DNA from 2 places in the Stenotrophomonas sp. 24(2023) genome. Region 2 is predicted to be linked to the other one. Evidence: riboswitches for the same ligand, from Rfam matches in the RefSeq annotation. Region 2 holds a riboswitch; the other holds the start of a gene.
What was found. Region 2 has a riboswitch for glycine ahead of Q9R17_RS06140 (trimeric intracellular cation channel family protein). Riboswitches for the same ligand answer to the same signal wherever they lie in the genome.
Positions count from the first base shown of each region.

Region 1 (3,620 bases), 700 kb from region 2:
GGCGAAGCCCCCCTCGCCCAGGTGCAGGTGCTGCATCACGAACACCGGCGCGGAGGCGATGTACAGGAAGATGCCGCCGAAGTTGATGCTGCCGGCCAGGGCCAGGCGCAGGAAGCGCGGGTTGAAGCCGATGCGCACGTAGTCACGCAGCAGGCCACGCGGCGACAGCGGCACGCGCGCCTGCACCGGATGCGTTTCCGGCAGGAAGCGCGCGGTGGCGGCCAGCAGCACCAGCGAGAACACCACCAGGAACCAGAAGATCAACGGCCAGCCCGCGCCACTGAGCAGGATCCAGCCGCCGATGATCGGCGCGATGGCCGGGGCGATGCCGAAGATCATCGAGACCTGGCTCATCAGCCGCTGCGCGTCGTGGCCGTGGTACAGGTCGCGGATGACCGCGCGGCCGACGATCATGCCGACGCCGGCCGACAGGCCCTGCAGCGCGCGGAAGGCCAGCAGCGTGCCCAGGTCGGTGGACAGCGCGCAGCCCACCGAGGCGCCGACGAACACCACCAGGCCCGCCAGGATCACCCGCTTGCGGCCCCAAGCATCGGACAGCGGCCCGTGCGCCAGGCTCATCAGGCCGTAGAACAGCAGGTAGACGCTGATGGTCTGCTGCACCGCCACCTCGTCCACCGCCAGGCGCTGGGCCAGCTGCGGGAAGGCCGGGAAGATGGTGTCGATGGAGAACGGGCCGAACATGGCCAGGCCGGCCAGAAGCAGGGCCAGGCGTCGGGTCGAAGGGGCGGCGGCGGCGGTCATGGGGCAGAAGTCCGACAGGGCCGTGCGCGGCACACACGGCGGGCGCCGGTCCCCTGCTGCGGGGACGGCGCCAGATGAATACGAGAGTCTGGCCATGATAGGCCGGCCCGATCGCCAATGCCATGCGCCGGCGCACGAAACGCGTGCCCGGGCCATCGCCCATTCAGCCCCGCAGCGGTGCAGGGCCGGCCCCTCGCCGGCTACCGGCACCGCCAACCGGCTATAATCGGCGGGCAACATGGTGGGAGAAGCGGAACACCGCTGCCGAAGGCGCAACGCCCGTAATCGCTCAGGCCCGATACCACCCGCAACACAACTCTGGAGAGACCGGTTCGATCCGGCGCCGAAGGGGCACGAAGCCGCGGTTTTCCGCGCTTCCAAACTCTCAGGCAAAAGGACAGAGGGGCGCCCCGCAAGACCGCCAGCCGGCGGCTTGCGCCCGTGCGTGCGCCCTTCCCTGACGGATCCTTCGCCATGTCCCAGAACACCCCCTCCCTGCGTGAGCTCGAGCACCATTCCGCGTTCGTCGAGCGCCACATCGGTCCCAACGACGCCGAAATCGCGCAGATGCTCGACGTGGTCGGCCACGCAACGCTGGATGCGATGACCGACGCCATCGTGCCGGCCAAGATCAAGTCGCCGGCGCCGCTAGCACTGCCGGAGTCGATGACCGAAGTGCAGGCACTGGCCAAGATCCGTGCGATCGCCGACAAGAACACCGTGCTGCGCAGCTTCATCGGCCAGGGCTACTACGGTACCCACACGCCGAACGTGATCCTGCGCAACATCCTGGAAAACCCGGCCTGGTACACCGCCTATACCCCGTACCAGGCGGAAATCTCGCAGGGCCGCATGGAAGCGCTGATCAACTTCCAGACCCTGTGCGCCGACCTGACCGGCATGGAGATCGCCAACGCCTCGCTGCTGGACGAAGCCACCGCCGCTGCCGAAGCGATGACCCTGGCCAAGCGTTCGGCCAAGTCGAAGTCAGACACCTTCTTCGTGCACGACGCCGTGCACCCGCAGACGCTGGAACTGCTGCGTACCCGCGCCGAGCCCATGGGCATCGTGCTGCGCGTGGGCACCCCGGCCGAAGCGCTGGACGCGGAGGCCTTCGGCCTGCTGCTGCAGTACCCGGATACCTTCGGCCAGGTCGGCGACTACAAGGCGCTGGTCGATGCCGTGCACGCGCGCGGCGGCCTGGTGGCCGTGGCCACCGACCTGCTGGCCCTGACCCTGCTGGCCGCCCCGGGCGAATGGGGTGCGGACATCGTGGTCGGCAACAGCCAGCGCTTCGGCGTGCCGTTCGGTTTCGGCGGCCCGCACGCGGCGTTCATGGCCTGCCGTGATGCCTACAAGCGTTCGATGCCGGGCCGCCTGATCGGCGTGTCCATCGATGCCGAAGGCAAGCCGGCCTACCGCCTGACCCTGCAGACCCGCGAGCAGCACATCCGCCGCGAGAAGGCCACCTCCAACATCTGCACCGCGCAGGTGCTGCTGGCGGTGATGGCCTCGATGTATGCCGTCTACCACGGCCCGGAAGGCCTGGCCCGCATCGCCCGCCGCACCCACCGCCTGGCCTCGATCCTGGCCGCATCGCTGCGCAACGCCGGCGTGCAGGTGGGTGGTGATTTCTTCGACACCCTGCACGTCACCGGCGTGCATGCCGATGAGATCCACGCCAAGGCCCGCGCCGCCGGTTACAACCTGCGCGCGATCGACAGCGACTCGGTCGGCATCAGCCTGGACGAAACCACGACCCGCGCCGACATCGTCGCCGTGGCTGCCGTATTCGGTGCCTCGCTGGACGTGGACGCACTGGATGCCAGCACCGCCGACGCGCTGCCGACCGGCCTGCTGCGCCAGTCCGCATTCCTGACCCACCCGGTGTTCAACACCCACCACAGCGAGCACGAACTGCTGCGCTACCTGCGCTCGCTGGCCGACAAGGACCTGGCCATGGACCGCACGATGATCCCGCTGGGCTCGTGCACCATGAAGCTCAACGCCACCGCCGAGATGATCCCGGTGACCTGGCCGGAGTTCTCGCAGATCCACCCGCTGGTGCCGGCCGACCAGGCGCTGGGTTACAAGGAGCTGATCCAGACCCTGGAAGCGATGCTGGTCGAATGCACCGGCTACGACGCGGTCAGCCTGCAGCCGAACTCCGGCGCGCAGGGCGAGTACGCCGGCCTGCTGGCGATCCGTGCCTACCACCGCTCGCGCGGCGAGGGCCACCGTGACATCTGCCTGATTCCCGATTCGGCGCACGGCACCAACCCGGCCTCGGCGCAGATGTGCGGCATGAAGGTCGTGGTGACCAAGACCGATGCCAACGGCAACGTCGATGTCGAAGACATCCGCGTCAACGCCGAGAAGTACAGCGACCGCCTGGCCGCGATCATGATCACCTACCCGTCCACGCACGGCGTGTTCGAGGAGGAAGTGGTCGAGATCTGCGAGATCATCCACCAGCACGGCGGCCAGGTGTATACCGACGGCGCCAACATGAACGCCCTGGTCGGCGTGGCCAAGCCGGGCAAGTGGGGGTCGGACGTTTCGCACCTGAACCTGCACAAGACCTTCTGCATCCCGCACGGCGGTGGCGGCCCGGGCGTCGGCCCGTGCGCGGTGAAGGAACACCTGGCACCGTTCCTGCCGGGCAAGCTGGGTGACAACGGCCCGGTCGGCATGGTCAGCGCGGCCAGCTTCGGCAGCGCCTCGATCCTGCCGATCAGCTGGATGTACATCGCCATGATGGGCAGCGAAGGCCTGCGCAAGGCCACCCAGGTGGCCCAGCTCAACGCCAACTACATCGCCAAGCGCCTGGCCCCGCACTTCAAGACCCTGTACACCGG
Region 1 covers NZ_CP133160.1:683,580-687,199, forward strand. The annotation lists gene Q9R17_RS03105 (multidrug effflux MFS transporter) at 1-762, opposite strand, end outside; glycine riboswitch at 1,071-1,173, shown strand; gene gcvP (aminomethyl-transferring glycine dehydrogenase) at 1,237-3,620, shown strand, end outside.
Region 1: it holds a riboswitch for glycine, as region 2 does, so the genes downstream of both, gcvP (aminomethyl-transferring glycine dehydrogenase) here and Q9R17_RS06140 (trimeric intracellular cation channel family protein) in region 2, are expected to answer to the same signal.

Region 2 (3,620 bases):
GCAGGCAATCCTCCTGATCATGCTGGAAGATGATTCACGCACTGCACTCGACCGGTAGATCCACGCCATGCGTGGATGGCGGGCCTCTGCGTTGCGCCGGGCATTGCCTAGTCCGCTTTCGGCTTCGGGTACCACAGCGCGTTGACGATGACCCAGCGCTGGTCGAAGCGCCCCATGTGGAAGTAATCGACAAACCATGGGGTTTCCAATCGCACCGAGGCGGCATTGCCGGTCACATCGAGTACGGTGCAGCGGCGGTCCCATTGGTCCTTCGGGGTCTTCAGCGCCCCCTGCCGGGTCAGTGCGACCAGTTCCTCCTTCGACATCCGGCGCAGGCCCAGGCGCTCGTCGGGCGTATCCCCCAGCACCGCGCGCTTGGCCAGGTCCGGGTGCAGCGAACGGGCCACGCGCTGCGGGTCACCTTCCAGCTGGCCATCCACGTAATCGTGGCAGGTGGCCTCGATGGCGGCGATCGTGGCGGGATCGGCGGTGGGGCTGGCAGCGGCGGAAAGTGCAAACAGCAGGGCAACGGCGGACATCCGGATCTCCAGCGCTGAGGGCGGGGCGATCATCGCATGGGATCACCCCATCCACGCATGGGGTGGATCTACAGGGGGGCCGGATCCGGCGCCAGCAGCCAGGCCAGCTTGCGCTCGCGCGGCTGCTGCTTGAGCTGCCATTCGGCACGCGAGGCGGCAGCGCGATCCGGGTACTCACGCACGGCCAGGATGCGCAGCGGCGGACGGGCGCGGGTATAGCGCGCGCCCTTGCCGGCCTGGTGGGCGGCGAAACGGGCGTCCACGTCGGTGCTGATGCCGGCGTAGAAGCTGCCGTCACGGCATTCGAGCAGGTACAGGAACCACGGACGGAGGGACGGGGCCATGCCCGGATTATGCCGTGCTGCAGTGCAGCGGATATACTGCCCCCGGATGCAGGAGAGAGGCGCCGCGCTGGCGCCCGCCGAAGGCGCAGGCTCCCATGATCGCTCAGGCCGGTGGGCTGGAATCCCACCAACCATGCATCCGACTCGCCGAGCTGGAGAGAGGTCCCCGGGCATGCCCGGGACGATCCGCCGAAGGGGCACGCGGCCCACGCCGCTGAACTCTCAGGCAAAAGGACAGCGGGAGCGGCACCGGTCATCCTCATCCCGTCATTGCGCAGGCAATGGCGTGATGGGCGCATGGCCGGCCCATCCGCGCCCGGAGCCTGTCCCATGCTGCTGTCCATCATCTACCTGATCGCCATTTCCGCCGAAGCCATGACCGGCGCGCTGTCCGCCGGCCGCCGCCGCATGGACCTGTTCGGCGTGGTCATGATCGCCTGCGTGACCGCCCTGGGCGGCGGTTCGCTGCGCGACATCCTGCTCGGCCACTACCCGCTGGGCTGGGTGAAGCACCCCGAGTACCTGGGCTTCACCGTGTGTGCGGCGCTGATCGCCACCTGGGTGGCGCGCTGGATGCACCACTTCCGCCGTACCTTCCTGGTACTCGATGGCCTGGGCCTGATCGCCTTCACCCTGATCGGCTGCGCGATCGCACGCGATGCGGGCCACGCCACGCCCATCGTGCTGATCGCCGGCATGCTGACCGGTGCGTTCGGTGGCGTGCTGCGCGACATCCTCTGCAACGAAGTGCCGCTGATCTTCCAGAAGGAACTGTACGCGATCATCTCGCTGCTGACCGGTGCGGCGTACCTGCTGCTGCTGTACTGGAACGTGGCCGACAGCGTGGCCATCCTGTGCTGCCTGGGCGGCGGCTTCGCGCTGCGCCTGCTGGCCATCCATTACCGCTGGGAAATGCCCAAGTTCGTGTACCACGACGAGGTGCATTGAAGGGGCCGGGGCACGCCGCCCCGCTCCACCACCCCGGCGATGGACCTGGCGCTGGCGCGCATGCGCAGCGCCAGGCGCATCGCCGGTGCGGACGCGGACGCTGCCAACACAGCGTCCACCATTGATCGCGGCCGCACCCCCGCAGGCGCAGGCCGCCATCCACACGCGTGCCGCACTCAGGCAGCTTCGGACACCGTCTCCTCACGGCGGGCGCGAACGGCAAGGGCGAGCCGCTCCAGCACCTGCACGGTGGTGTCCCAATCGATGCAGCCATCGGTGATGCTCTGTCCGTAGATCAGCGGCTGCCCTTCCACCAGCTCCTGGCGGCCACCCACCAGATGGCTCTCGATCATCACACCAACGATGCGCTGTTCGCCGTCTTCCAGCTGAACGGCGATGTCATCGATCACCCGGGGCTGGTTGTCCGGATTCTTCAGGCTGTTGGCATGGCTGGCATCGACCATCAGGCGGGCCGGCAGCTTGGCCTTGGCCAGCACCTGGCAGGCCTCGGCGATGCTGGCCGCATCGTAGTTGGGCTGCTTGCCGCCCCGCAGGATGACGTGGCAATCGGGGTTGCCGGCGGTGGCCACGATGGCGGTGTCGCCCTGCTTGGTGACCGACAGGAAATGATGCGGGTTGGACGCCGCACCGACCGCATCGGCGGCGATCTTCACGTTGCCATCGGTGCCGTTCTTGAAGCCGACCGGGCACGACAGCCCCGAGGCCAGTTCGCGGTGCACCTGGCTTTCGGTTGTGCGCGCGCCGATGGCGCCCCAGGCGACCAGATCGGCGATGTACTGCGGCGAGATCACGTCAAGGAATTCGACACCGGCCGGCAGGCCCAGCTTGTTGATGTCGCGCAGCAGGCCCCGCGCCACGCGCAGGCCCTTGTTGATGTTGAAGGTGCCGTCCAGGTCCGGGTCGTTGATCAGGCCCTTCCAGCCCACCGTGGTGCGCGGCTTCTCGAAGTACACGCGCATGACGATTTCCAGTTCGCCGGCCAGCGCGTCACGCAGCGGCTTCAGGCGCCGGGCGTATTCGATGGCAGCGACGGGATCGTGGATCGAGCAGGGCCCGACCACCACGGCCAGGCGGTCGTCGCGGCCATGCAGGATCTCGTGCAGGGCCGCGCGCGAGGCGCTGACGGTGGCGGAGGCTTCATCGTCGCAGGGCAGCAGCGCCAGCAACTGGGCCGGCGGTGTCAACGGTTCGATCTTGCGGATGCGCAGGTCGTCGGTATGGGGGGGCATGGGGGAGATCTCCGGAACGTTGGGGGTCCCCAGCGTGGCGGCATGAAAAAAGCCGCCAGGTTCGCTGGCGGCTTTCGGGAATGCGTCTGAAGGTTTCTTCAGGGTGAGCGCAGTCCTTCCTCCGCCAGTGGCTTCGGAAAGTAATACCAGTAAAAGCGGGTAGCGGCTGCGTTCATGGGGCTATTGATAACACAGCTTTTGCGCAGTGCAAAATGTTTCAACAGCAACTGCAACAACCGTTCAGGCCGGCGGCAGCGGCAGGGAAGCGTGCCGTCCAGCCCACGTTACGGAGCCCTGCGCAGCAGCAACCGGGCCCTCAATCCCCCCCCCTCGCGATCCAGCAGCTGCAGCTGCCCGCCGTGCTGGCGCGCGGCATTGGCCGCCAGGGCCAGGCCCAGCCCCGCACCGCCGGTGGCGCGGCTGCGCGAGGCCTCGCTGCGCTGGAACGGCTGCAGCAGGCGCTCACGATCCACGAGGGGAATGCCGGGGCCACGGTCCAGAACATCCAGGTGCAGCGTGTCACCGTGCTGCTGCCCATG
Region 2 covers NZ_CP133160.1:1,387,716-1,391,335, forward strand. The annotation lists gene Q9R17_RS06130 (nuclear transport factor 2 family protein) at 108-539, opposite strand; gene Q9R17_RS06135 (GIY-YIG nuclease family protein) at 608-883, opposite strand; glycine riboswitch at 923-1,012, shown strand; glycine riboswitch at 1,026-1,129, shown strand; gene Q9R17_RS06140 (trimeric intracellular cation channel family protein) at 1,214-1,831, shown strand; gene Q9R17_RS06145 (3-deoxy-7-phosphoheptulonate synthase) at 2,008-3,081, opposite strand; gene Q9R17_RS06150 (HAMP domain-containing sensor histidine kinase) at 3,366-3,620, opposite strand, start outside.